Regions from separate parts of the Micromonospora sp. NBRC 110037 genome, predicted to be linked through region 2. Evidence: riboswitches for the same ligand, from Rfam matches in the RefSeq annotation. Region 2 holds a riboswitch; the other holds the start of a gene.
What was found. A riboswitch is a leader RNA that binds a small molecule or an ion and turns the genes downstream of it on or off. The one in region 2 is predicted to bind glycine.
Positions count from the first base shown of each region.

Region 1: it holds a riboswitch for glycine, as region 2 does, so the genes downstream of both, gcvT (glycine cleavage system aminomethyltransferase GcvT) here and gcvP (aminomethyl-transferring glycine dehydrogenase) in region 2, are expected to answer to the same signal.

Region 1 covers NZ_BBVA01000005.1:34,389-40,655, reverse strand. Annotated here, with positions in the region: gene A4R25_RS16505 (L-serine ammonia-lyase) at 1-917, opposite strand, end outside; gene A4R25_RS16500 (proline dehydrogenase family protein) at 1,024-1,950, opposite strand; gene glyA (serine hydroxymethyltransferase) at 2,043-3,311, opposite strand; gene gcvH (glycine cleavage system protein GcvH) at 3,318-3,695, opposite strand; gene gcvT (glycine cleavage system aminomethyltransferase GcvT) at 3,728-4,855, opposite strand; glycine riboswitch at 4,994-5,083, opposite strand; gene A4R25_RS16480 (LysR family transcriptional regulator) at 5,188-6,150, opposite strand; gene A4R25_RS16475 (collagenase) at 6,259-6,267, opposite strand, start outside.
Region 2 covers NZ_BBVA01000002.1:1,593,218-1,599,484, reverse strand. Annotated here, with positions in the region: gene A4R25_RS06295 (chorismate-binding protein) at 1-803, opposite strand, end outside; gene A4R25_RS06290 (DUF5999 family protein) at 927-1,127, shown strand; gene gcvP (aminomethyl-transferring glycine dehydrogenase) at 1,222-4,044, opposite strand; glycine riboswitch at 4,117-4,208, opposite strand; gene A4R25_RS06280 (NAD-dependent protein deacetylase) at 4,268-5,110, opposite strand; gene A4R25_RS06275 (NAD(P)H-binding protein) at 5,191-5,847, shown strand; gene A4R25_RS06270 (DivIVA domain-containing protein) at 5,891-6,267, opposite strand, start outside.

The DNA of each region.
Region 1 (6,267 bases), on a different contig from region 2:
ACGAACCGGGTGTAGTAGTGCAGCACGGCCGGGATGATCCCGGCAGCCCCGTTCGTCGGCGCGGTGACCACCCGCCCGCCCGCCGCGTTCTCCTCGTTGACCGCCAACGCGAACAACGTCACCCAGTCCATCGCGCGCAGCGGGTCCCCGCTTCCGGTCTCCGCCTCCAGGCTGCGCCGCATCTCCGCCGCGCGCCGCCGGACCTTCAACCCACCCGGCAGTACGCCGTCACGGGTGCAGCCGTTCTCCACGCACTCGCGCATCACCCGCCAGATCTCCAGCAACCCCGCCCGCACGTCCGCCTCGCTACGCCAGGACACCTCGTTGGCGAGCATCACCTCACTGATCGACAGACCCGTCTCGGAGGTGACGGTCAGCAGTTCCGCGCCGGTGAGGAACGGATGCCGTACCCGGGTGCTGTCCGCCTTGATCCGGTCCGCCCCGGCGGCCGCCTCGTCCACCACGAACCCGCCACCCACCGAGTAGTACGTGCGCGTCCGCACCTCGTTCCCGGCCACGTCGTACGCCGCGAACGTCATCCCGTTCGGGTGATACGGCAGCGAGCGCCGGCGATGCAGCACCAGATCCGTGTCCGGATCGAAGACGATCCCCTGACTGCCGAACAGGTCGAGCCGCCGCTGGGTGCGGATCCGCTCCACCCGCGGCCCCACCGAGTCGGTGTCGACGGTCTCCGGGACCTCACCCTCCAGCCCCAACAGCACCGCCCGGTCACTGCCATGCCCGTGACCGGTCGCGCCGAGCGAACCGAACAACTCCGCCCGTACCCGCGCCACGTCGGCGAGCTGCCCGTCGGCCTTCAGGCCCGCCACAAACGTACGAGCCGCCCGCATCGGCCCGACCGTATGCGAGCTGGACGGCCCGATACCGACACTGAAAAGATCGAAAACACTGATCATCGCGCGCATGCTCCTGTCATCGCCACGGACGACGGTCTTCGGTTCCGCGTGACCGCCCATGGCTGCCTGGTCCGCGGCGAACGATGCCGGAAGCTCCGCGTCGCGCTCAGTCGGCGGCGCCAGGCTTGAAGGATCGAGCCAGGAGGAGCAGGTTCGCGGGCTTCTCGGCAAGCCTGCGGGTGAAATATGCGTACCAGTCCTGTCCATACGGCAGATACACCCGCACGCGGTACCCCTCCCCCGCAAGCCGCCTCTGCTCGTTGGCGCGGATGCCGTACAGCATCTGGACCTCGAAATCGGTGGTGCTCCGGCCACCGGCGCGGGCGAGCCCGATGGCGCTGTCGATCAGGCGGGGATCGTGGGTCGCCACCATGGGATAGCCCTGGCCCTGCATCAGGATCCGCAGGCACCTGTCGAATGCCTCGTCGATCTGACGCCGTCGCGTATATGCCACTGACGCCGGCTCCGCGTAGGCTCCCTTGACCAGGCGCACCCGGCTCCCTGCGTACGCGAGGCGCTGGCAGTCCGCCGGGGTACGGTGCAGGCACGCCTGCAGCGCCACGCCCACCCAGGGAAATTCGGTACGCAGTTCGTCCAGCACGGACAGCGTCAGGTCAACCGTGGTGTGATCCTCCATGTCGAGGGTCACCGTGGCGCCGGCGGCAGCCGCAGCGGCACAGATGTCGCGCGTCAGCCGATACGCGTGTCGGCGACCGTCGTGGGGCAGCGCGCTACCGAGCGCCGACAGTTTCACCGACACCTCGGACGTACCGGGCATCCGCATCTCGGAGAGCAGGCTGAGATACGCGTCGCGTACGGCGGCGGCCTGCTCGACTGTCGTCGTTCCTTCGCCGAGATGGTCGATCGTCACCCGCATCCCGGATTCGACGATGCGCCGCGCCACTGCGATCGCCTCGTCGTTCACCTCGCCGGCAACGAACCGTTGCACCACACCCCGGGTCAGGGGGGATCCGGCGACGATTCTCCGGAGTCGGTGACTGCCGGCTGCCAACAGCAACAGCTTGTTCGGCAATTGGGGTCCTTTCTCGGGGCTGTCGTCGCCCTCAGGCAGCAGAGCGTGACGAAGCGATCTACCACCCGCGGAAGCTCGGGTTCCCCGTACGGTCAGGAGGTGTGGCCGGGATGGAGGGGGTGCCGATCGACGAGGCGAGCCACCCGCGTGCGTAGCGACGTGTCAGCCTCCCTGGCGGTCAGGGCAGCGGCGATGATGTCGGCCACCTCCATGAAGTCCGCTTCGGAGAACCCTCGGGTGGCGAGACCGGAGGTGCCGATCCGTAGCCCGGAGGTGACCATCGGCGGGCGGGGGTCGAACGGCACGGCGTTACGGTTGACGGTGATCCCGACGCCTTGCAGCAGCCGCTCCGCCTGCGCGCCATCGAGATCGGCGTGGCTCAGGTCGACCAGCACCAGGTGCACGTCGGTGCCTCCGCTGACCACCCGGATGCCGGCCTTCGCGACCTCGGCGGCGCAGAGACGATCAGCAACGATCTTCGCTCCGGTCAGGGCTCGCCGCTGCTGATCCTGGAACTGCGGTTCTCCGGCGATCCGGAAGGCCACCGCCTTCGCGGCCACGACATGCGCCAGCGGACCACCTTGCTGGCCTGGGAAGACCGCCGAGTCCAGCCTCCGCGCGAGATCGGTGTACGCGCTGAGGATGGCGCCGCCCCGAGGGCCGCCGAGGGTCTTGTGCGTGGTCAGGGTGACGACATGGGCGTGAGGCACCGGGTTGGGATGCAGGCCGGCCGCGACCAGCCCGGCGAAATGGGCCATGTCTACGAGCAGGTATGCACCCACCTGATCGGCGATCCGCCGGAATCGGGCGAAGTCGAGCGTTCGAGGGTAGGCCGACCAACCGGCGATGAGCAGCTTCGGCCGATGCTCGCGCGCCAGTTCTTGGACCTCATCCATGTCGATCAGGTGGTTCTCGGCGCCTACCCGATAGCTCACGGCCCGGTACAGTCGCCCCGAATAGTTGATGCGCATGCCATGGGTCAGTCGACCGCCGTGAGCGAGGTCGAGCCCGAGGATGGTGTCACCCGGCTGGATAAGAGCAGCCATCACGGCGGCGTTCGCCTGCGATCCGGAATGCGGCTGCACGTTCGCGTAGGTGGCGCCGAACAGCCGCTTGGCCCGGTCGATCGCCAGGAGTTCGATGTCGTCGACATGCTCGCATCCGCTGTAGTAGCGCCGCCCCGGGTAGCCCTCCGCGTACTTGTTGGTGAGGGCCGATCCCTGCGCCTGGAGGACGGCTCGGGGCGCGAGATTCTCGGAGGCGATCATGCCCAAGGTCTCGTGCTGCCGGCGTAGCTCCCGGCCGATCGCCTCGGCGACGGCGGGGTCGAGATCGGCCAGATCATCGTCGAAGGCTGCCATCGGGGCCTACCGCGACTCGTCGGAGAAGGCGCGGTACTCGTCCGGCGACATCAGGGAAGGCACCTGCGCCAACCGGACCCGCAGGAGCCAGCCTTTGCCGTACGGATCGGCGCCGATCAGGCCCGGATCGGCGATGACCGCCTCGTTGACGGCGACGACCTCTCCACTGACCGGGAGGTACAGCTCCGCGACCGACTTCGTGGATTCGACCTCTCCACACACGTCACCGGCAGTCAGCTGGCTCCCCGGCTCGGGCAGTTCCACGTAGATGACATCACCGAGCGCTTCGGCGGCGAAAGCGGTGATGCCCACTTCGGCCGGCTGAACCGAGTCGTTGACCCACTCGTGGTTGGGGCTGTACTTCAGGTGTTCCGGTACGTTCATGACGCTGAACCCTCGCAAGGAATGGCCGCGGATCACCGCGGACGACGGTAGAACGGAAGAGGGACGATCTCGACCGGCTCGGTGGTCCCCCGGACCTGCACGGCCAGCCGGATGCTGTCGCCAGTGCCGGCACGGATGCTGGCCATCGCGATCGGCCGCTTGAATGTGGGTGAAGGGGCGCCGCTGGTGATGAGGCCGACCGGATCAGCGCCATGGCCGTCGTCGGTCAGCGTCACCACCTGCTGGCCCGCTCGGGGAATTCTCTGCCCGGACGCGACGAGGCCGACAAGCCGACGGGTGACACCGCTCTTGTGGGCCTCGGCCAGTGCGGCTCGTCCGACGAAGTCGCCTGGTTTGACGAAGGACACCACCCGCCCCAGCCCGGCATCGAACGGGGTGACGTCACGGCCGATCTCTGCGCCGTACAACGGCATTCCAGCCTCGATGCGGAGGGTGTCGCGGCACGCGAGCCCCGTGGGCGTCAAGCCGTGACGCCGACCGGCCACAAGCGCTGCTTCCCACGTGCGGACCGCGTCTTCGGCGTGTACGAGCAGTTCGAAGCCGTCTTCGCCGGTGTAGCCGGTACGAGCGACGACGGCTGGACGACCGTCGATGTCCAGTAGCGCTGCGGTGTAGTAGCGAAGTCGGGTGAGTCCCGTACCGGTCAGGGCTTCCACGATGGGGGCGGCGCTCGGCCCCTGCACCGCGATGATCGCCCGCTCGTTCGTGCGGTCGGCGGCCCAGGCCGCGTAGTCCGCACAACGGGTCCTGATGGCCTCATAGACGACGCGTGTGTTGATGGCGTTGACGACCAGCAGGTACCGGTGCGATGCGAGGCGATAGGCAACGAGGTCGTCCAGCACCCCGCCGGCGGCGTCGCAGAGCATGGTGTAGCGCGCGCCGCCGATCGGTACGGCAGACAGGTGTCCGACCAGAGCGTAGTCCAGCGCTGTCGGGGCCTCCGGCCCCGTCACCTCGATCTGACCCATGTGGCTGAGATCGAAGAGGCCGGCCTGTTCGCGTACGGCGCGGTGCTCAGCGAGCTCGCTTCCGTAGCGGAGGGGCATCCGCCAGCCGCTGAAGTCGGTGAATCGAGCTCCGTGTTCTATGTGCGATGCATGCAGAGGTGAGCGGAGCAGAGCCGCAGGGTCCTGGTGCACGGGGGCGCTCCTCGTCCCGACGCACGCGGCGTCGATCGGTCGGTTGCCTCCCGCTCTGTCATTGACCTGAGAGCTTCACCGCTGCGTCAGCGGCTTGCACCGTGGGTGAGACGACGGTCGTCTGCTTTCCAGAGTTACCTCGCCTGCACGGTAATGGGGCCTGAGAGTTTCTTGGGAGTTTGCTCCTTCGGCGCTCCGAATGAACGGAGTCTCTCCCGTGCAGGTTCGAATGGTGTCTATGTAGTTGTGAGTCATTCGCAGGTTAGGTGACCGCACATACCGCGTCAACATCATCCTGCCCATAGCTGACGCCTATATATCGCGTCGGATCGCTACGACGCTGCGGGATGGGCGTGGGGATTGGCCCGCCACCATCGGGCGAAGGCAGCGTTGTCGTTCACGTGATCCAGGTAGGCCCGGGTGATGGCCTGGAACAGGGCGCTGCTCTCTGCATGGGTCAGCGCATCGCGCCGCCAGACGACCACCAGCCTGGCCAGCAACTGCGGCTCCCCGCGCAGCGGCAGCACCCGAGTCCCGGCGGCCGGGGCCCAGGTCGGGTCGACCAGCCGGACACCGTCTCCGGCGGCCACCAGTGGGTGCGCGGCGCCACTCGGCGCTTCGTACCGGATCTTCGGCTCGAAACCTGCGGCGCGGCAGGCCCGTCGCAGCGAGGCGAGTGAGCCGTCGTCCGGCCCCGGCGGGCACACCCACGATTCGTTTCTCAGGTCGGCCAGCCGCACCTGCTCGTGGTGGGACTGCGGGTGGGAGGCGGACATGGCGACAAAGATCGGGTAACGGGGGATCAGCGGCCGGCTGGTGAGCGTGGGACCGATCGGCAGCTCGAAGCCCTCAAGGATGCCCAGCAACGCGGCATCCAACTGGCCTCGGGTGAGTGCCTCCACCAACAGGCGCGAGGACGGCTCGATCTGCAGCGCGATCTCCGGATCCGGGAACGCTTCCGCGACATGGCGTACGAGACTGCCCGCGCAGGCGATGTGGACGGTGCCGAGTCGGAGCAGGCCCGGAATGGGGTGCCGGTCGCCGAAGTCCTCGACGAGCGCGTCGACCTCGGCCAGCACGACGCGGGCGCGCTGGAGCACCTGCTTGCCGAGTTCGGTCGGTTGCATACCGGTACGGCTTCGGACGAACAGCGGCCCACCGACCGTCTTCTCGATCCGATGCACCTGGGCCGTCAGCGCGGGCTGCGACAGGCCCAGGCGGGCGGCGGCGCCGGTCACGCTTCCGGCCTCGGCGATGGCACTGATCGCCCGCAGGTGGCGCACATCGATGCCCATGACCGAGATTATGCACGCGACCGCAGGCAGTGCGGCGGCCACAGGGCAGGCGGGCGCGCCGCCCGGCGACTCTCGCCGGGCGGCGCGCTCATACCCATCACATGTGGTTCAGTAGCG
Region 2 (6,267 bases):
GAGCCGGTGCGGGCGACGCGGGCCAGGTCGTTGCGTTCCAGGTCGACGATCATGACGTGTTCGGCGCGTTCCTTGGCGGAGGCGAGCAGCTCGCGGCGGCCGGCGGGGGTGGCCGGGCGGGTGCCCTTGATGGGGCGGGTGACCAGGCGGCCGTGTTCGACGGCGATGAGGGTTTCCGGGGAGGCGCAGCCGAGCGCCCAGCCGGGGCCGTGCAGGGTGCCGCCGTAGCGGGCGCCGGGCAGCGCGGCGAGGCGGGCCAGCGCCGGCCGGGGGTCGCCGGTGTACGGGGCGGCGGCGTGGCCGACGAGGTTGGTCTGGTAGACGTCGCCGCGGGCGATGGCGGCGCGGACCACGTCGACGGCGGCGGCGTGCGCGGCCGGGGTCCAGCTGTCGCGCCACGGTCCGAGCCGCCACCCGCCGGCGTGGGCCGGTGGCGGGGTCGGCGTGGGCCGGTCGGTGTGGTGGTAGACGACCACGACCAGGTCTGGCAGCGTCGGCGCGGGGCTCGGCGCGCCGGGCGACACGCCGAGGGTGTACGCGCCGGCGGCGGCGGACAGGTAGAGCGCCGCGCCGCAGACCGCGTCGTCGGGGTCGTGGCGGCCGGGGCGGGTGAGGTCGTCGCGGGTGACGCCGTGCGCGGCGAGGAAGCGTTGTGCCAGGTCGGCGGGGTCGCCGCCGTCGGTGGCGGACCAGTGCAGGCGGGCCGTCTCGACCAGTCGGCGACGGCATCCGGGCGGGGCGCCGGGGGTATCGACCTCCACCTGTGGGAGCGCTTCCACAACGTCTGGCCCGTTACGGGTCATCCGTTCAGCCCATTCTCGGTGAACAAGACGCATCCTTGCTCGTTGCCGCTCAGTTTTCCTTGGTACTGTGCGTCACTGGTCATGTGAACCATGACACAGTGCCCCCACAGTCCGGAGAACCCGATGTGTCAGCACCAGCCCACCTGCCCCTCCGCCGACGCGACCGACCGCGAGGCCGCCCGCGTCCTCGCCTGCTTCCCTGAGCAGGGCTGGAGCCTGCTCTGCAACGGTGTCATCGTCTTCGAGGACACCGGTGAGCTGCTCCCCGACGGACGCACCATCGCCCCGCACCGGGGTCCGGCCCGTCACGCTCTCGTGGCCTGAGCCATCACGCAGCGTCAGTGAGCGTACGCGCCGGTCATGACCGGCCGGCGCGCCGGCCGGGGCGGCGAGAGCCCACCGCCCCGGCGTTCGCCGCTCAGTCCTCGAACGCCTCCGGCGCGGGACACGAGCAGACCAGGTTCCGGTCGCCGTACGCGCCGTCGACGCGCCGCACCGGAGGCCAGTAGCGGCCCGCCCGGTCCACGCCCGCCGGGTAGGCGCCCACCGACCGCGGGTACGGGTGCGGCCACTCGTCGGCCGACACCATCGCCGCGGTGTGCGGCGCGTTGGACAGCGGGTTGTCCCCCGCCGGCCACTCCCCCGAGCCGACCTTGTCGATCTCCGCCCGGATCGCGATCATCGCGTCGCAGAAGCGGTCCAGCTCGGCCAGGTCCTCACTCTCGGTCGGCTCCACCATCAGCGTCCCGGCCACCGGGAACGACATCGTCGGCGCGTGGAAGCCGTAGTCGATCAGCCGCTTCGCCACGTCGTCGACGCTGACGCCGGTGGCCTTGGTCAGCGGCCGCAGGTCCAGGATGCACTCGTGCGCGACCAGGCCCTTGTTGCCGGCGTACAGCACCGGGAAGTGGTTACGCAGCCGCGCCGCCACGTAGTTCGCGGCCAGGACGGCCACGCCGGTGGCGCGGGCCAGCCCGTCGGCGCCCATCATCCGCAGGTACGCCCACGGGATCGGCAGGATCCCCGCCGACCCGTGGTTGGCCGCCGAGATCGCCGGCCGCCCGTCGGCGCGGGCACCGAGGGGGTCGCCAGGCAGGAACGGCGCCAGGTGCGAACGCACCGCCACCGGCCCGACGCCGGGGCCGCCGCCGCCGTGCGGAATGCAGAACGTCTTGTGCAGGTTCAGGTGCGACACGTCCGCGCCGAACCGGCCCGGCTTGGCGAACCCGACCAGCGCGTTGAGGTTCGCGCCGTCGACGTACACCTGACCGCCGGCGTCGTGGACCTTCGCGCACAACTGCGCGATGCCGGTCTCGTACACGCCGTGCGTCGACGGGTACGTCACCATGATCGCGGCGAGCGCGTCCCGGTGCTTGTCGATCTTCGCGTCGAGGTCGACCAGGTCGACGTTGCCGTCGGCGTCGCAGCCGACCACCACGACCCGCATGCCGGCCATCACGGCGGACGCGGCGTTGGTGCCGTGCGCCGACGACGGGATCAGGCACACGTCGCGGTGGGCCTCGCCGCGCTCGCGGTGGTAGCCGCGGATCGCCAGCAGCCCGGCCAGCTCACCCTGCGACCCGGCGTTGGGTTGCACGCTGACCGCGTCGTAGCCGGTGACCTCGGCCAGCCAGCCCTCCAGCTGCGCGATCAGCTCCCGGTACCCGGTGGTCTGCGCGTTCGGCGCGAACGGGTGCAGGTGCGCGAACTCCGGCCAGGTGATCGGTTCCATCTCGGTGGTGGCGTTGAGCTTCATCGTGCACGACCCCAGCGGGATCATGCCGCGGTCCAGCGCGTAGTCGAAGTCGGCCAGGCGGCGCAGGTAGCGCAGCATCGCCGTCTCCGAGTGGTGGCTGTGGAACACCGGGTGGGTGAGGAAGTCCGACGTGCGGGCCAGCCCGCCGGGCAGGGCCGCGTCCACCTCGCCGTCGAACCCGTCGACGCCGAACGCCGCCCACACCGCCTGCAGGTGCGCGGGCGTGGTGGTCTCGTCGCAGGAGATGCCGACCCGGTCGGCGTCGACCAGCCGCAGGTTCACGTTGCGCGCCGCGGCGGCGGCCACCACGTCGGCGGCCCGGCCCGGCACGGTCGCGGTGACGGTGTCGAAGAACGCGACGTCCGCGACCTGAACGCCGCCGGCGCGCAGCCCGGCCGCGAGCCGCGCCGCCGCCTCGTGGGTACGCCGGGCGATGGCGCGCAGCCCGTCCGGGCCGTGGTAGACGGCGTACATGCCGGCCATCACGGCGAGGAGCACCTGCGCGGTGCAGATGTTGCTGGTCGCCTTCTCCCGCCGGATGTGCTGCTCGCGGGTCTGCAACGCCAGCCGGTACGCCGGGTTGCCGTCGGCGTCGCGGGACACCCCGACCAAGCGGCCCGGCAGCATCCGCTCCAGGCCGGAGCGCACCGCCAGGTAACCGGCGTGCGGACCGCCGAAGCCCATCGGCACACCGAACCGCTGGGTGGTGCCGGCGGCGATGTCGGCGCCGATCTCGCCCGGCGGGCGCAGCAGCGTCAACGCCAGCAGATCCGCGGCGACCGTCACCAGCGCGCCCACGCCGTGCGCCGCGTCGACCAGCGCCCGGTCGTCGCGGACCGCGCCGGACGCGCCCGGGTACTGCAGGTGCAGGCCGAAGAACTCCGCCGGCAGCTCGTCACGCTCCACGTCGATCACCCGCACGTCGATGCCGAGGGGCTCGGCGCGGCTCGTGATCACCGCGACGGTCTGCGGCAGCGCGTCGGCGTCGACGACGTACACCGGGCTCTTGCTCCTGGACGCGCGGCGCGCGAGGGTCATCGCCTCGGCCGCGGCGGTGCCCTCGTCGAGCATCGAGGCGTTCGCAGTGGCCAGACCGGTCAGGTCGGTGACCATGGTCTGGAAGTTCAGCAGCGCCTCCAACCGGCCCTGGCTGATCTCCGGCTGGTACGGCGTGTACGCGGTGTACCAGGCGGGGTTCTCCAGCACGTTGCGGCGGATCACCGCCGGGGTGTGCGTGCCGTGGTAACCCAGACCGATCATGGACACGGCGACGGTGTTGCGGGACGCGAGGGCGCGCAGCTCGGCGATCGCCTCCCGCTCACTGGCCGGGGCGGGCAGGTCCAGGGTGCCGTGCCAGCGGATCACCTCGGGGATCGCGGCGTCCATCAGCTCGTCGACGGAGCCGTAACCGACGGCCTCCAGCATCCGGCGCTCGTCGGCCGGGCCGGGGCCGATGTGCCGGTCGGCGAACTGCTCTGCGGTCATGCGCTGCGCTCCTTGGGGGGCGAGGTCGACGGGTCGGCCTCCCCCTGAGTCGCGCTGACGCGCTCCACAGCGCCTGCCCACGTGGTCCTTTTGCCTGAGAGGTTCCGGGGAGAATCTGCCCCTTCGGCGCCGCCGGGATCGGCGGTCTCTCCCACGTGGGTGGTACCGGCACCCCCAACGCTACCAGCGGGCGTGTTTCCGGCTCATGTCCCGGGGTTGTCGATCACACCGGCGCCGGGGCCGCCGCGCACCGGTCCGCCAGCGCGCGCAGGGTGGCGCCCAGCGGCGCGTCCAGGCGCAGCGCCGCGTAGGTGTCGCCGCGGGTGACGCCCTGGTTGACGATCGCCACCGGGATGCCGTGGCGGGCCGCGCGCAGCACGAACCGCCGCCCCGACATCACCGTCAACGACGACCCCAGCACCAGCAGCGCCCGGGCCCCCTCCACCAGGGCGAAACAGTCGGCCACCCGCGACGCGGGCACCGTCTCGCCGAAGAACACCACGTCCGGTTTCAGCATGCCGGTGCCGCACAGCGCGCAGTCGACCGTGCGGAACCCGGCCACCGCCTCGTCCGGCAGGTCCACGTCGCCGTCGGGGTTGACGTGCGCCACCCGCGCGTCGAAACCCGGGTTCGCCTCCGACAGGCGCCGGTGCAGCTCCTCGCGGCCGGTGGCGTTGCCGCAGTCCAGGCACGTCACCTCGTCGAGGCGGCCGTGCAACTCGATCACGCCGGTGGCGCCGGCGGCGGTGTGCAACCCGTCGACGTTCTGCGTGATGATGCCGCCGAGCAGCCCGGCCGCCTGCAGCCGCGCCACCGCCCGGTGCCCCTCGTTCGGCGCCGCCCGCGCGATGGTCTGCCAGCCCAGGTGGCTGCGCGCCCAGTACCGCCGCCGCGCCAGCGGATCCCGGGTGAACTCCTGGTACGTCATCGGGGTGTGCCGGCGGGACGCGCCGCTGGGCCCCCGGTAGTCCGGAATGCCCGACTCGGTGGACAGGCCCGCGCCGCTGAGCACCACCACGTCCCCGGCGGCCACCAGCCGCGCCAACGCCTCGAACGCCTCACTCACCCGTCCATGGTCCCTCGCCGGACCCGCACCTCCCACCCGGACGCCCGGCGGGGCGCGCCCGGCCGGGCTACGTTGATCGCATGCGCGTCGTCATCGCCGGAGGGCACGGCAAAATCGCCAAACTGCTGGAGCGGGAACTGGCCGGACGCGGAGACACCGCGCTCGGGCTCATCCGCAACCCCGACCACGCCGCCGCGCTACGTGCCGCCGGCGCCGAACCGGTCCTCTGCGACCTGGAACACACCGACGTCGACACCCTCGCCGCCCACCTGGCCGGCGCCGACGCCGTCGTGTTCGCCGCCGGCGCCGGACCGGGCAGCGGCGCCGCCCGCAAGGACACCGTCGACCGCGGCGCCGCAGTGCTGCTCGCCGACGCCGCCGCACAAGCCGGCGTACGCCGCTACCTGCTGGTCTCCTCCATGGGCGTGGACGACGCACCCGCCGACGGCACCGACGACGTGTGGGCGGCGTACCTGCGGGCCAAGAAAGCCGCCGAGGACGACATCACCGGCCGGGACCTCGACGTGACGGTGCTGCGGCCCGGCCGGCTCACCGACGACGAACCCGAAGGCCGCATCACGCTGGCCCGGCACGTCACCGGCGGCGCGATCAGCCGCGCCGACGTCGCCCGGGTCCTGCTGGCCCTGCTCTACGCCCCCGGCACCGCCGGGCACACCCTCGAACTGGTCGGCGGCGACACGCCCATCGCCGAAGCGATCACCGCCGTCACCACCTGAGCCGTACCGCCCGGCCCGCCGCACCGCAGGCCGGGCGGTACGGTCACCGCTGATGCCGGGGCAACGCCGGCTGCGGCGCGCCGCCACCAGCCGCCGGCAACTCCCGGGAGATCCGCTCCATCGTGCGCGCCAACTGCTCACTACCGTCGTCGAGATGCCGCGCCGCCGCCTGCATGTGGGAGATCATCATCTCGCCGAAGATCCGCAACGCCTCCCGCGTCGCCACCGAGTCGTCGAAGCTGCCCCCGGCGGCGCTGCGGTACTCCGCCACCGCCCGCTCGGCCTCCTGCTTCGCCTCCTCCGCCGCCGCCCGCATGTAACTCTCGTACTGGGTACGGGCGTACTCGGCCACCCGGCGCGCGTAGTCGTGCGCCTGCGCGATGATCTGCTCGGCCTCCCGCTGCGCCGCCGACAGCAGGT